DNA from 4 places in the Lysinibacillus sp. EB271-A1-10B genome. Region 4 is predicted to be linked to each of the others. Evidence: riboswitches for the same ligand, from Rfam matches in the RefSeq annotation. Region 4 holds a riboswitch; each other region holds the start of a gene.
The links. A riboswitch is a leader RNA that binds a small molecule or an ion and turns the genes downstream of it on or off. The one in region 4 is predicted to bind lysine.

Region 1 (3,749 bases), on a different contig from region 4:
ATTATTTTCATTTCTTTTTTACGGAAGAAGTAATACACGATCACTGACAAATTGACAAACATAAATCCTGTCAGACCTCCAAAGTTCATTAATTCTGCTATAAAATTTGCTGATAAAAACAGCGCTCCTAAAACACTAATCACACACATCAATAAAATATTGTATACCGGTGTTTGATATTTTGGATGTAAATGTGTGAAAAACTTTTTCGAAAGTACCTCATCACGCCCCATACTAAACATTAAACGAGATGCACTTGCTTGTCCTGTTAAACCAGCTGTCACTGTTGATACAATAATCGCAACCGTATAAAGAGTTGCAAGAACTGCACCACCTGCTTTTTCCGCTACATCAAATAAAGCCGTATCAGCTGAACTAAAGTTTGTAACATCAGGCCATACAAGCTGAGCTACATATGCTTGCACAATAAAAATAAGTCCTCCGATTAAACAAGCTAAAATAGCTGCCTTCCAAATATCCTCTTTTGGATTGACTGCCTCTTCTGAAAGTGTTGTAATCGAATCGAACCCTAAAAACGAGAAGCAGGCCATTGTTGCACCAGAAATAATTGCAGACATAACGAATTTTTCATCGTTGAAAAACGGTGCAACAGTAAAGAGCGACGTATCACTTTCCGCACCGACAATTGTCTTTACTCAAAAAATCACAAAAATAACGACTACAATTCCCATAAACATAACGAGGGTTTGATTTGTTTTTGCTGCGATGCCAATACCTAGAATATTGACAGTAGTTATAATACCTGCAATTAATAACACCCATACCCAATACGGAACAGATGGTATTAATGCATTCGCATATGAAGCACCTACCATGAATACAATGAGTGGCACTAAGACATAATCCATAAACATTGCCCAACCTGCAAAAAAACCTAAATGCGGATTGATAGCACGTTGGGTATATGTATAAGTCGACCCTCCATTTGGAAAAACAGCAGCCATTCGACCGTAACTATATGCAGAAAACATCATTGCAACCATCGCAATCAAGTAGGCTAATGGCAACATTCCACTTGTAGACTCTGCTGCAAAGCCATAAATATAAGCTGGCGCAATCGGTGTCATAAAAGCAATACCATAAATGACTAAATCTTTTAATGTTAAAACACGCTTTAACTGTGGTGTATGATCATTTGGTGTTTGACTCATAGTCCATTTCCTCTCACAGATTCATTGGTTCGCGTTTTGATAGTTCTTCCGTTACTAAATCAATTACTTCATCTGTACTCATCACTTGGCAATAAATTTGATTCATAATCATAATTTCAGCATCATGAAGCTGTTGCGTTGCAGCTGCACATGCATCTTCCACTAAAATAACTTCAAATCCTGCGTCAGCTAAACTTCGAACTGTTGAAGCAACACATTGATCTGTTACAACACCTGTACAAACTACTGTTTCAATGCCCATATTACGCAGTAAAAATTCATAATTCGTACCACTTAATACGCTATCTGTCGTTTTATTTACAACAATTTCGTCATCAAGAGGCTTTAATTCATCCACCATCTCCGCTCCTGGGTCACCGATTGGCAATAAAATATTGTTCCACCCTGTCCGGCGTTGTACAGGAGAACGATCTCGTCCATCTTTATGATGGCAAGCAATGCGACCAAATGTTACTTCTAATTTATTAGTACGGAAAAAATCTAAAAGCTTTTTATTGTTCGGGATCGTTAAATTGTCGATACGATCAAAAAAGTATTCCCACTGATCAAACATGCCCTTTTCTCTTGCAACCTGCGCGTCTAATCCGTCTCGGCTAATAAACTGATGTTGCATGTCTACTATTAGTAATGCTGTTTTATAAGGGTTCACGTTTATTTTTTGACCGTCAGTCGGTAAAAATTCATAATATAATGTTGATGTATTATCCATAAAATCCCCTCCAAAATACCTCTGATTCCAAAATGTATAGACAAATAAAATATAGACTCTTTGTGTAAAAGAATCTGTCTAACACAAAAATGACCTACTCATTTCTAGAAACTTAAAATGAATCGACCATTTAAAATTCCCACTGTTTGTCTAAACAGAGATAGCACAACTTCATAAACACGTATGTTTACGAAGACAGTCCTGCAACTATTCGCTACAGCCCCAGTATATGATGGCGAGAACTCATCACATACTTCGGCGACACTTCCTTCTATCTAACTTCTTCATCTTCTCGGACTCCATTAGGTACTGTTAACTGCCGCGCCTCTACCTAACTATCAGAAAAGTGTGAATTATTTGATTATTTTAAATAATTATATTATTGCGTTTTTTATATGTCAACTTTAAAATCTACTATATTTTATAAGATTTATCGCGCACAACCACAAAAAAATGACAATCAAAACAGTTTAAATAATAACTATTTACAATAAATACCACAATACATCAACAATTGTATAAGCATTTAATTATTCACCTCTTGATTTTTCATTACCTATAAACCGTTCCCTTATTAACGCTCACGATTCACAATATAATTCATAAATTACCCCAGCGATAATTTTGATTATTTTGCCGAGTTTGCACGGCATCCACCCCTTTAGGAATATTTTGGGCTACCATATTTAGCATTACCCAAATCATAGTGGATTCCGACTAACGCCGTAAACAATTGTTCGAAGAGGGAGGTTTACCCCCCACGCAATTTTTTTTAAAAATTTTTGTCCTATAGAAAAAAATCATCTAACACATAGTAAAAAACTTCTCAGAAAAACAAGCTTCTAATTAAGTAGTCTATTAATACACAAAAATGCCCTACTTATATTACCAGCTATAAGTAAGGCACCTCTAAAATTATATTCCGTTTTATTGAGCATATACATTTACTTCTACGCTACTAAAAATATCATGATATAAAACAGTAATAAAAGGTCGCAGCAGCAGCACAACCACCTTCGCTAATAGGCAATCCCTTTTTGATAAGCAACTCTATTAAGTTGAAGAATTATTTTCCATTATGTATCTAAGTTTGATTAACTCAAGTCTTTCTTTTTTCTTCTTTTCTTCTTTTCTTCTTTTCTTCTTTTCTTCTTTTTGATTCTTTTACATAATTAATATAGTTTCCTGTTCCTTCTATTGCTGAAACTGCAATGATGGCCCATTCTAGTGGATTAACATCTCTTAGCGATTCCTTTCCATAGAATAGTGTAACGCTAGCAATAAACCCATAGAGAATTGCTTTAGAAAAATACTCCCAAATAGGAGAATAATTTTCTATATTAATTTTTCCGTATATTTTGTCTATTAAGATTACCATTCCTAAAATTAAAACTACGGTCATAATCATTTCCGTCTTCATAGTCCACCTCCATAAAAATTTTAACACATGCTTCATTATATAATCTCTTCGAAAATATCTTCAATCCTTTGCACAACAAAAGAATCCATTACTGGAAATTAGTTCTTTTATCATTTTCTTTGGTAGATCTTAAGGCCGTCCCACTTTACAAGATAAAACTCAACCCGCTCGATCGATGGATAAGGAACATCAACTTCCATTTTCTTCTTACGAGTATATACACGATTAGTAGTCTTTTTCTGCTTGAGCAGATGGATCTGCAGTTCCATCAGAATCTAAGAATTAAACTTTCTAAGATGAGACAAGTAACCACTAACAAGTGATTTAACATTACCGGCTGCGTTCTCAGAAAGTGGAGGTGAAAATGTTACTATATCCATACCTTTTGTTTCATCACAAATATTTCACTAATTAATTGTAAGTTATG
Region 2 (3,749 bases), on a different contig from region 4:
ATCGATTACAGAAGGTAGTATCGCACAGTGGGTAAAAAAAGTGGGCGATCGCGTTGAAAAGGGTGAATTCATCGTTGAACTTGAAACAGATAAAGTAAACGCTGAAATCATCTCTGAAGAAGCAGGAGTTTTAACTCAAATTTTAGCTGAAGAAGGCGATACTGTACTTGTAGGTCAAGTAATCGCAGTTGTAGAAGCTGGCGAAGGTGCAGCACCTGCTCCAGTTGCAACAGCTCCAGTTGAGGCAGCTCCAGCTCCAGCAGCACCACAAGCAGCACCTGCTCCAGTTGCAGCAGCTCCAGTTGTAGTAGAAACTTCTGGTGAGCGTGTAATCGCGTCTCCAGCAGCACGTAAACTTGCTCGTGAAAAAGGTATTGACCTTGCTGCTGTATCTCCAGTAGATCCACAAGGCCGTGTACGTGTACAAGACGTTGCAGCTCATGGTACAGCTCCAGTAGCAGCACCACAAGCAGCTCCAGCAGCACCTAAAGCAGTAGCAGCTGTTGATGAATCACGTGTGACAATTGAAAAAATGAGCCGTCGTCGCCAAACAATTGCAAAACGCTTACTTGAAGTAAAACAATCTACAGCAATGTTAACAACATTTAACGAAGTAGATATGACAAACGTTATGGCTTTACGTTCTCGTAAAAAAGACCAATTCTTCGAGTCAACTGGCTCTAAACTTGGTTTCATGTCATTCTTCACAAAAGCTGTAGTTGCAGCACTTAAAAAATACCCATATGTGAATGCACAAATCTCAGGCGATGAAATTCACTTAAACAACTTCTTTGATATCGGTGTAGCTGTATCAACAGAAGAAGGTTTAGTAGTACCAGTAGTACGTGACGCTGACCGCAAAAACTTTGCTGAAATTGAAGATTCAATTGCAGACCTAGCTAAAAAAGCACGCGACAAAAAATTAGGTTTAGCAGATCTTTCAGGTGGCTCATTCACAATTACAAATGGTGGTGTATTCGGTTCATTAATGTCTACACCTATCATGAATGGTACACAAGCTGGTATCCTTGGTATGCACTCAATCAAAAAACGTCCAGTTGAAGTGAATGGTGAAGTAGAAATTCGCCCAATGATGTACTTGGCACTTTCTTATGACCACCGTATTATCGATGGTAAAGATTCTGTAGGCTTCCTTAAAACTGTTAAAGAACTACTTGAAAACCCAGAAGATTTATTATTAAATTCTTAATTCCTGAGTTTCTTAAAACCTTGCGAACATCGTTTCGCAAGGTTTTTTAGCTTTTTATGAAGCATTTGTGGGAGGGAAGGATAAAAGAGCCAAAGTGACGGATAGAAGAGTCAGAACGACGGATAAATGAGTCGGAGTGACGGATAAAGCAAGCGAAGCGACCGAAAGAAGAGCTGAATCAACGGAAAAGTTGTCCGATCGTTTGTGAAAGCTTCACAGTAAAAATGCGTATAGTGCAAATGGTGTTATCTTTACAGTTCAACAATTTCTTTTGAATTACTATAAAATAATTTAAATATTAATTATTTGCTTGATTTCTGAAAAATCAGTTCTTTGTCGCGTGTGTTACAAGCGTATCCACGTATATAAGTTGGTTGGAGTACGTACAATGGAGCATGGGCGATTTTACGGACTTTCTCGACAAAACATTCGAATAAATCATTTTCGACTTTGCAAAAGTGTATATATGTCTTTAAAAGGCTAAAAAACCCTAATATTGTAATTAATCAGAAAAGTAATAAAATTGTCTTGACGAAAATATTGTTTTTATAGTAGTATCTTAATATCAATTAAATATACAAACCTCACATTTATCCTATTGTGAGGTAGAGGCGCGGTATTTATTAGTTCATTGTTGAGTATAAGCAAGCGAAGACGCAATGGAGAAGGAACTATCGCCGAAGTATAAAAGGAGCTCGTACTTTTATGCTGGGTCTGCAGTGAATAAGTGCAGGACTGTCCTAGTGAATTATTTTCCAGGTTTACTAGGTTGTGCTATCTCGGAATGATGGAATTTTAGTGAGGATTTGGGCAACTGTTAAAAAAGTAAGACCTAAGTTCAGTACTTAGGTCTTTTTTGGTACAGTTGTCTTATTTTTTTACAGAAAAGGGGAATGTTACATGAAAAGAAAATGGTTAGTATTAATGTTGACCGTAATGACAGCAATCTTGCTAGCAGCTTGTGGTGCTAGTGACAAGAAGGAGACGACATCGTCTAGTAATGGCAGTGCAAGTACTGATAAGAAAGAAGAAAGCGGCCAATTCCGAATCGGGATGGAGGCGGGCTATGCTCCGTTTAACTGGACGCAGCAAAGTGATGCAAATGGCGCGGTAAAAATTGCCGATAATGCAGAATATGCAGGCGGTTATGATGTACAAATGGCGAAAAAAATAGCTGAAGGCTTAGGAAAAGAATTAGTCATCGTAAAATTGGAATGGGATGGCTTAGTACCAGCTCTACAATCAAATAAAATAGATGCAATCATAGCAGGTATGTCACCTACTGCAGAGCGCAAGCAGACAATCGACTTCACTGACAATTACTATACATCTGATTTTGTAATGGTTGTTAAAAAAGGTAGTAAATATGAAAATGCAACATCTATTCAAGATTTCTCAGGTGCAAAAATTACTTCACAATTAAATACATCTAACTACACTGTTATTGATCAAATCAAAGGTGTAAAAAAACAAACAGCAATGGATAGCTTCCCAGCAATGCGTGTAGCAGTAGAAGCTGGAAAAATTGACGGCTATGTAGCAGAACGTCCAGAAGGTATTTCCGCTGCTGCTACAAATGATAAATTCACATATGTAAAGTTTGAAAAAGGCTTTGATACAGATGTTTCTAATACATCTATTGCAGTTGGTTTACGTAAAGGTGATGCTGAGCTTGAAAAAATCAATGAAATCTTAAAAGGTATTTCAGAAGATGATCGTCAAAAAATTATGGAAGAAGCAATCCACCACCAACCAGCAGCACAATAACAAGAATGCACGGGCTAACTATTAGCCCGTGCATTCCATAACATCTCATTTAATAACAATCACAAAAAAATAATAATGTCTTAGCTAATAGTTTCATAAAATTAAAGAAACAGAAGCCCAATGAAAGTGGTTGATAGCTAAGAGACAACAGTAACGAAAAAGCAACACGACGTTGTTAGGAGGTACATCATGAGTCTTGATTGGATTATTTCTATTGTTGAGAACAACTGGCAAATGTTTTTACGAGGTGCTTATTATACATTACTTATTTCAATTAGTAGTACAATTATTGGTGCACTTATCGGATTTTTCATCGGAATTATGCATACCATAAAGGTTCGTAAAAAAGGTGTAAATTTCTATAGCTTAAAGCTCATTAATTTTTTACTAACATGCTATGTCGAATTCTTCCGTGGTACACCAATGATTGTACAAGCAATGGTTGTATTTTACGGATTAGATATAGCATTTGGCATTGATATGCACTTTATTACGGCAGGTATTTTAGTTGTTTCACTAAATACAGGTGCTTATATGGCAGAAATCGTACGAGGTGGAATTGTTTCCATTGATCAAGGGCAGTACGAGGCCGCATCGGCTATTGGCATGAATCATGTTCAAATCATGCTACATGTTGTATTACCACAAGTTGCCCGAAATATATTGCCGGCAACAGGTAACCAATTAATTATGAACATTAAAGATACAGCAGTTTTAAACGTTATTGGGGTTACAGAATTATTTTTCCAAACAAAGTCGATTGCGGGTAATA
Region 3 (3,749 bases), on a different contig from region 4:
AAGGTTTGTTTATATTATCACATGGGGCAATGTCTAGCTCCTTGTGTGAAAGAGATTGATGTTGACACTTACAACGATATGATTGAAGATATGACAAAATTTTTAAATGGTGGGGTTGAAGAAGTAAAAAAAGAGCTAGAGGTAAAGATGCTAGCGGCCGCAGAAAATTTAGAGTTTGAACGTGCAAAGGAATTTCGCGATCAAATTGCACATATTGATACAGTCATGCAAAAGCAAAAAATTGTATCAAGTGATACAACTAACCGCGATGTATTTGGTTATGCAGTCGAGAAGGGCTGGATGTGTGTGCAAGTTTTCTTTGTCCGTCAAGGAAAGCTCATTGAGCGAGATGTCTCGATATTTCCGATTTATCAAGAGGCAGAAGAGGAATTTTTAACGTTCGTTGGGCGCTTTTATGACAAGCTAGAGCATATCAAGCCTAAAGAAATTTTTATCCCACAATCTATTGATGCGGATATTTTAACGGAATTATTAGAAGTGAAGGTACTAACACCAAAACGTGGGCAAAAAAAAGAGCTTGTTGATTTAGCGATTAAAAATGCTGAAATTGCTGTTGCAGCGAAGTTCCAGCTTATTGAACGTCAGGAAGAACGAACAATAGGAGCATGTGAGGCGCTCGGTGAAGCTATGGGCATTTCTGTGCCTTTACGGATCGAATCTTTCGATAATAGTCATATGCATGGAACAGATGCTGTATCTGCAATGGTTGTATTTATCGATGGTAAACCTGCAAAGAAGGAGTATCGAAAATACAAAACACGTACAGCTGCTAAGCACGATGATTACGGGGCAATGCAGGAAGTGATCCGTCGTCGCTATACACGAGTATTAAAGGAAGGTCTACCTTTACCAGATTTAGTACTAATTGATGGCGGGAAGGGGCAAATGGAAGTCGCGCGGGAAGTATTAGAGGATGAGCTCGGCCTTGTCATTCCAATTGCCGGATTAGCAAAAGATGACAAGCATAATACGTCTCAGCTTCTATTTGGTGATCCACCTGAAGTAATTGCATTAAAGCGCACAAGTGATGGCTTCTATTTACTGCAACGAATTCAAGACGAAGTACACCGCTTTGCTATTACTTTCTTACGACAGCAGCACGAGAAGCATGCTATACAATCTGTTCTCGATCAAATAGAGGGAGTTGGTCCAAAGCGAAAACAGCAATTACTTAAGCATTTTGGCTCTGTCAAAAAAATTCGTGAGGCAAGTGTGCAAGCATTACAGGAAGCGGGGATGCCAGCAAGTCTAGCTAGCAATATCCACACTTATTTTCATTCAGAAGAAAACACTACATCCGAAGGGTAAGTGAGATGAATGTAGATGGAATTCCTTTTCGGTGGGTGTCCAAACGCCTGTACCTGTCACTACGCTTTCGGTACAAAAGACATTTGCTGAATGAAAATAGAGCCTCCGGCGGATCTCACGGAATCGGAAAAGAGTTCACAGGGGATGTTAGCCTAAAACCATCGCATCCGTGCGATAACGGTTAACTGACCTTCATCGGTAAAAACGCCACGTCCTGTGGCATTACCGAAATGACCGACAACCTGTCGGCCCTCGTGTTGTTGCTGTCGCTTCGCTTTCGCACAGACAAAAACATGTTGCTGTCGCTTCGCTTTCGCACAAAAAACATCTGCAGGCCTAAGCACAAAGCCGATTTCGGACGCATTGTTTATCTGTAGCGAAAGCAAAGTCGTAGCTACAATTACGCCAAGGCGAAATTGATTTTATACAAGAGACATTGTCAAAGGATTAGACGTATGCTAAGGTTTGTATATAACATAGCTATTCAATATAGCAATGTCATACACAGCATCTTAGTTTTTAAGTAGTTTCTACTTATTAAATTGGAAATTTCTTCGCTAAGATTCAATTAAATACAATCACTTTTTAGTGATGATAGAGGTGCAAGGTTCAAGAGTAGTACATACGAGGACGAACAAGTCCAGTGAAAATGTATGAAAGGGGAACTTGCCGAAGTGGAGCATCGTTGTTTCCGATGTTGTGCTGGTTTTACATTTAAGAGATGTAAGACTGTCGATTCTAAACGTTTCGGAGAGCTATCACACATGCGCAAGTTACTTTTATTGTACATGTTATAGGCAGCTTTCACGTTATGTGAGAGCTGCCTTTTTAGATTCCTCGAAACAACATTTTTTCAAGGCTGTTACTCTTACCTAAGAGTTGAAGGGTGTTATTTGCTTTTGCGATATTTTTTGTGAATAGCTGCAAAGTTATAGCTACTTTATAATCAGCGAAATGATTAAATACGAAGGAGAATGAAGATGGATAGAATTGTGATGAAATTTGGTGGTGCTGCATTAGCATCATCTGAACACATTCAAGATGTTGCGAAAAAGGTGATTGCACAAAAGGAAAGTGGTTTTGATATTGTCGTTGTCACTACAGCAATGAGAGGGACGTCTAAAGAATTAGCAAAGATGGCTTGTAATCTATCGGACAATGCGTCTAAACATGAACTAGACGTACTATTGACAACAAGCTCACAACTATCATGTGCATTAGTGGCAATTGCTTTGCAGGAAGAAGGTTATGATGCAGTGTCATTAACAGGCTGGCAAGCAGGTATTCAAACTGATGAGGTGTATGGCAATGCACGAATTGATGGGCTAGAAGCTAGTCGAATAGAAGAGTATTTTACTCGGGGAAAAATCGTCGTCATTGCAGGGGGACAGGGAATCAATAATTCACGGAATATTACGACGCTTGGTAAAGGTGGTGCGGAGACGACGGCTTTAGCTATTGCTGCAGCTTTAGAGGCGGAGCGCGTAGATATTTATACGAATGTGGATGGAGTCTATACAGCTGATCCAAGTCAGGTTGCCGGGGCACAAAAGTTAAAAGAAATTTCCTATGATGAAATGCTAGAGCTATCAAACTTAGGATCACAAATTTTACACCCACGGGCTGTAGAAATAGCAAAGAAGTTTCAAATCCCAGTTACCATTCGGTCAAGCGAAAAAGATACAGAAGGTACTTTATTGAAGGAGGAAGTTGAAATGGAGAAAAATTTAATTGTCCGTGGTGTTGCCTATGAGTCAGACGTTATTCGCCTCACGGTAGGGTATGATGCTTATTCTAATGCTTCGTTAGCAGATATATTCACAATACTTGCAGAAAATCGCATAAACGTTGATATAATCGTACAAGCAATAATTGATGGCTTAAAGCCGACTGTATCATTCACTATTTTAAAAGAGGAGTTCGCTGATGCATTACGTGTCCTAGAAGATAGTAAAGTATCACTAGGGTTTAGTTTTGCTGATTTTGAAATCGGTTTAGCGAAAGTTTCTATTATTGGTTCAGGAATGGCATCTAATCCGGGGGTGGCTGCCCGTATGTTTGATCGTTTACGTCGTGAAGATATCCCTGTAAAAATGGTAAGTACTTCTGAAATAAAAGTGTCTGTCGTTGTTCCTCAGGACGAAATGATTCGTGCAGCAAATGCATTACATGACGAATTTAACCTCTTTCAGCAAATGTCTCCGAAAGCGTAGCGACAGGTACAGAAATCTCCTTTAAGTCACTTTTCAGAGGGTATCCAAATATTTGCTGAAATAAAGGAACTCAGTCTAAGAACGCCACGTCCTGTGGCATTACCGAAATGACCGACATCGTGTCGGCCCTCGTGTTGCTGACGCTACGTTAGCACTGCGCTTCCGCACAAAAAACATCTGCTGGCCTAAGCTCAAAACCGATTCCGG
Region 4 (3,749 bases):
GAGCAACCCGAGTTATAATTCATATGCGCACCCACTGGATGTACCATTGGACGATTCACTATAAATTTTACTATATCAGAATGAAATACCATAGGAGCAAAACAATTCCATTCTCCGAATTCCGGGAAATCTAACCCTTCCGTCATTGTTAAAAGGTGATATATTGTCATATCCAACTTACGTTTGTCATCTTGCCGTTCGAATAGTTCAGGAAAAAAAGAATGGATAGGTATATGAACAGATTCCAAATATTTATGATCTATTGCAATGCCAAATAAAATTGAAAGAATACTCTTTGTACAAGAATTAATTTTATGAAGTTTCTGTTGTTGTTTGTTGTTTTTATAGTATCGAAATATCGTTTTACCGTGACTATTAATCAAAAAAGTATTAATCTTTTCTTTTTTTAATCTGTTTTGTAAAAATGGATAGTCTATCATCTTCCCCCTCCTTTGATTATTTGTCCTCACCTATTAAGATTTACGTGCAGTTATTTCTATTGAATGAAGATAGATGGTATACGTTTCAATAAATTCCATAACCAAAATTTAGTGGTTATTCATTTCTAAAACAGTTTACCATATTAAGGTTGGGTACCAAAAATGGATGGACGGTCTGAAAAACTATAAAAACGTATCAGTGTTCACTATTATGGGGATGCAGTTTTTGAGGCTTAAAGGATTTTACTTTTCACTGACAGTTTTTTCTCTGACAAGATTATATGTTTGAGCTTGCAAATTCATTTTTCAACTAAAAAAACTGCCCTGCAAGCCATTTTCTACGGCTCACAGGACAGTTTATTATTTATTAATCTACTTTTAAATCACATTGCTCAAGCGGAAGCATTTTTGTTTTATGCTTAATTTTATAGCCAAGCCATAACAGTAAGAACAGTGGAATACCGATATACGAGACAAGGACTCCGTACCAATCTACTGAACCACCCATAAAGGCATTGTAGTTTTGTCCAATAACAACAATCATACAAACCGTAAAGGCAAATAGCGGACCGAATGGGAATAATTTTGCTTTATACGGCAACAATTTTGGATCTAATCCCTGTACATCGAACGCTCGACGGAAACGGTAATGGCTAAATGCAATTCCTAGCCAAGCAATGAAGCCAGACATCCCAGAGGCATTTAGAAGCCACATGTAGACCACACCATCACCAAAGAATGAAGCTAAAAATGCTAGGGAGCCGACAGCTAAAGTCGCCAGTAATGCGTAAATCGGAATTCCTCGACGGCTTAGTTTAGCGAAAAATTTAGGTGCATGTCCATCTACCGCTAATTGCCAAAGCATACGAGAAGATGCGTACAGCCCTGAATTCCCTGCTGACAGCATTGCCGTTAGAATGATAGCATTCATCAATGATGCAGCAAAGGCAATTCCTAAACGATCGAACACCAGTGTAAATGGTGAAACAGCGATATCTTCAGATAGCAAACGTGCATCTGTAAACGGAATCAACAGACCAATTGCACCGATCGCTAAAATATAGAATAAAAGAATTCGCCAGAAAACGGACTTAACAGCTTTCGGAATATTTTTACCAGGATCATCTGTTTCACCTGCTGTTATTCCAAGTAATTCTGTTCCTTGGAACGAGAATCCCGCAGCTAAGAAAATACCAAATGTAGCAAGGAAACCACCGTGGAATGGTCCATCACTAATAAAGAAATTCGTAAAGCCTACCGGAGCGTTTCCTCCTAAAATACCAAATATCATTAAGAAACTGATGATAATAAAAATGATTACAGTTACAACCTTTATCATGGCAAACCAATATTCACTTTCACCATAGCTTTTTACCGATAATAGATTGAACGATAATACAACAGCAATAAATAAAACAGTCCAAAGTGCTGATGAGCTATCTGGGAACCAATATTTCATAATCAATGATACAGCAGAAATTTCTGCCGCAATTGTAATTGCCCAGTTGTACCAATAGTTCCAACCAAGTGCAAAGCCTAGAGCTGGATCCACAAATTTTGTAGCATACGTACTAAATGAGCCCGATGATGGCATATAGGCTGCCATTTCACCTAAGCTCGTCATTAAAAAGTAAACCATGATACCGATTAATGCATAAGCAAGAAGTGCACCGCCAGGACCTGCTTGTGCAATGGCACCACCACTAGCTAAAAACAATCCTGTACCGATTGTACCGCCTAATGAAATCATTGTAATGTGACGGCTTTTTAATTCTTTTTTCAACTTTGGCGCTTTATGGCCGAGCTGATTGACTTTAATTTCATTCACAATTTAACTTCCTTCCTTTTAAGAGGCGAAAAAAATGCCATCACATGAACGGCAGTGATGGCTAAGTAAATCCTCTGTTCTTTCAAAATGATAGCTCAACACGTTGTCCAAACGTGACAGTTCTGTTCCTTTCGGAGACAGCCCCAGCATGAGGTTTTCAAGTCCCCTCACACTTCGGCAGTATTTCCTTTCAACTAATATCTTAAATGCTTGTCATTTCCATTAGCATACTCTTAAATACCGCGACCTCTACCTCAATATAAACATGAGGCATATTATTAAATTTATGATGAATATTATTCTAACATATGACATATGGCATTTCAATAACTCAAGTAACATTCTATATTTTGTGAATTTTCAACTATTTTTATTATTGTGATAAAGTGGTATAGTGGTTCAATCATAATTGTTCTAACAGGGGGGATTTATTTGACTACTCATGAACATACCGATACTTATCCTAGCAGGAAAATTAACTGGAAAGGTACAACATTATTACTAGTGATCGGCGTAATTTGTATTGCCTCGACATTACGGATGCCGCTAACAGTTGTTGGACCTATTATTTCCTTTATCCGAGAAGACCTCGGCATATCCTATGCATTAGCGGGCTTTCTAACAACAATCCCATTGCTAGCATTTGCAATTATCTCACCTTTCGTACCAATTGTCGCACGTAAAATCGGGCTAGAACTAACATTATTTTTATCGACTATTCTTTTGGCATTAGGGATTGTACTGCGCTCCCTCGGTACAACTAGTTTGCTCGTATTTGGCACTGCGCTAATTGGTATAGCCATTTCATTCGGTAACGTACTTATTCCAGGATTACTTAAATTGAAGTTTCCTTATCACGTAGGTTTACTTATGGCCTTTTTCACAATGTCGATGAATTTGACAGCTGGGCTCGGCGCTGGCATTAGCTATCCTGTTGCCCATTCATCAATTGGCTGGCAAGGTGCACTGGCAGTCGCACTTGTTCTCGTGGTGTTAACCATTTTAATTTGGATTCCACAGTTGAAATTTAATAAGCCGGAGCCTAATGTTAAAACTACGAAAGAACGTACACCTTTATGGAAATCACCTGTAACTTGGGCAGTAGCGGGAGCTATGGGATTTCAGTCGTTATTATTCTATACAACCGCTGCTTGGATTCCTGAAATATATATAGCACAAGGATTAGCTGCAGATCGTGCAGGATGGATGTTTTCCATCATGCAATTTTCACAAGTACCAATGGCCTTAGCTGTGCCTATTATCGCTAGTAAAATGACATCTCAGCGACCTCTCGTATTCATGTTTACGGCATTTTACTTAATTGGTTTTATCGGACTAGTAATGGAATGGACAAACCTCGCTATACTTTGGATGGTACTACTAGGCTTAGCCGGAGGAGCTTCATTCTCATTAGCGATGATGTTCTTTACATTACGTACCCGTACCGCTTTTGAGGCAGCTGATTTATCAGGTTTTGCACA

Region 1: another riboswitch for lysine. It lies ahead of AC3WSK_RS23150 (cysteine hydrolase family protein); the one in region 4 lies ahead of AC3WSK_RS20455 (amino acid permease).
Region 2: another riboswitch for lysine. It lies ahead of AC3WSK_RS05680 (transporter substrate-binding domain-containing protein); the one in region 4 lies ahead of AC3WSK_RS20455 (amino acid permease).
Region 3: another riboswitch for lysine. It lies ahead of AC3WSK_RS24845 (aspartate kinase); the one in region 4 lies ahead of AC3WSK_RS20455 (amino acid permease).

Annotation. Positions count from the first base shown of each region.
Region 1 covers NZ_JBYTDL010000028.1:1,409-5,157, reverse strand. The annotation lists partial or broken gene AC3WSK_RS23155 (APC family permease) at 1-1,088, opposite strand, end outside; gene AC3WSK_RS23150 (cysteine hydrolase family protein) at 1,186-1,902, opposite strand; lysine riboswitch at 2,056-2,240, opposite strand; gene AC3WSK_RS23145 (hypothetical protein) at 3,002-3,322, opposite strand.
Region 2 covers NZ_JBYTDL010000003.1:99,672-103,420, forward strand. The annotation lists gene odhB (2-oxoglutarate dehydrogenase complex dihydrolipoyllysine-residue succinyltransferase) at 1-1,210, shown strand, start outside; lysine riboswitch at 1,809-1,995, shown strand; gene AC3WSK_RS05680 (transporter substrate-binding domain-containing protein) at 2,111-2,977, shown strand; gene AC3WSK_RS05685 (amino acid ABC transporter permease) at 3,167-3,749, shown strand, end outside.
Region 3 covers NZ_JBYTDL010000035.1:14,481-18,229, reverse strand. The annotation lists gene uvrC (excinuclease ABC subunit UvrC) at 1-1,329, shown strand, start outside; gene AC3WSK_RS24850 (hypothetical protein) at 1,482-1,715, opposite strand; lysine riboswitch at 1,917-2,095, shown strand; gene AC3WSK_RS24845 (aspartate kinase) at 2,310-3,542, shown strand.
Region 4 covers NZ_JBYTDL010000020.1:89,142-92,890, forward strand. The annotation lists gene AC3WSK_RS20450 (serine hydrolase domain-containing protein) at 1-440, opposite strand, end outside; gene AC3WSK_RS20455 (amino acid permease) at 808-2,268, opposite strand; lysine riboswitch at 2,352-2,528, opposite strand; gene AC3WSK_RS20460 (CynX/NimT family MFS transporter) at 2,701-3,749, shown strand, end outside.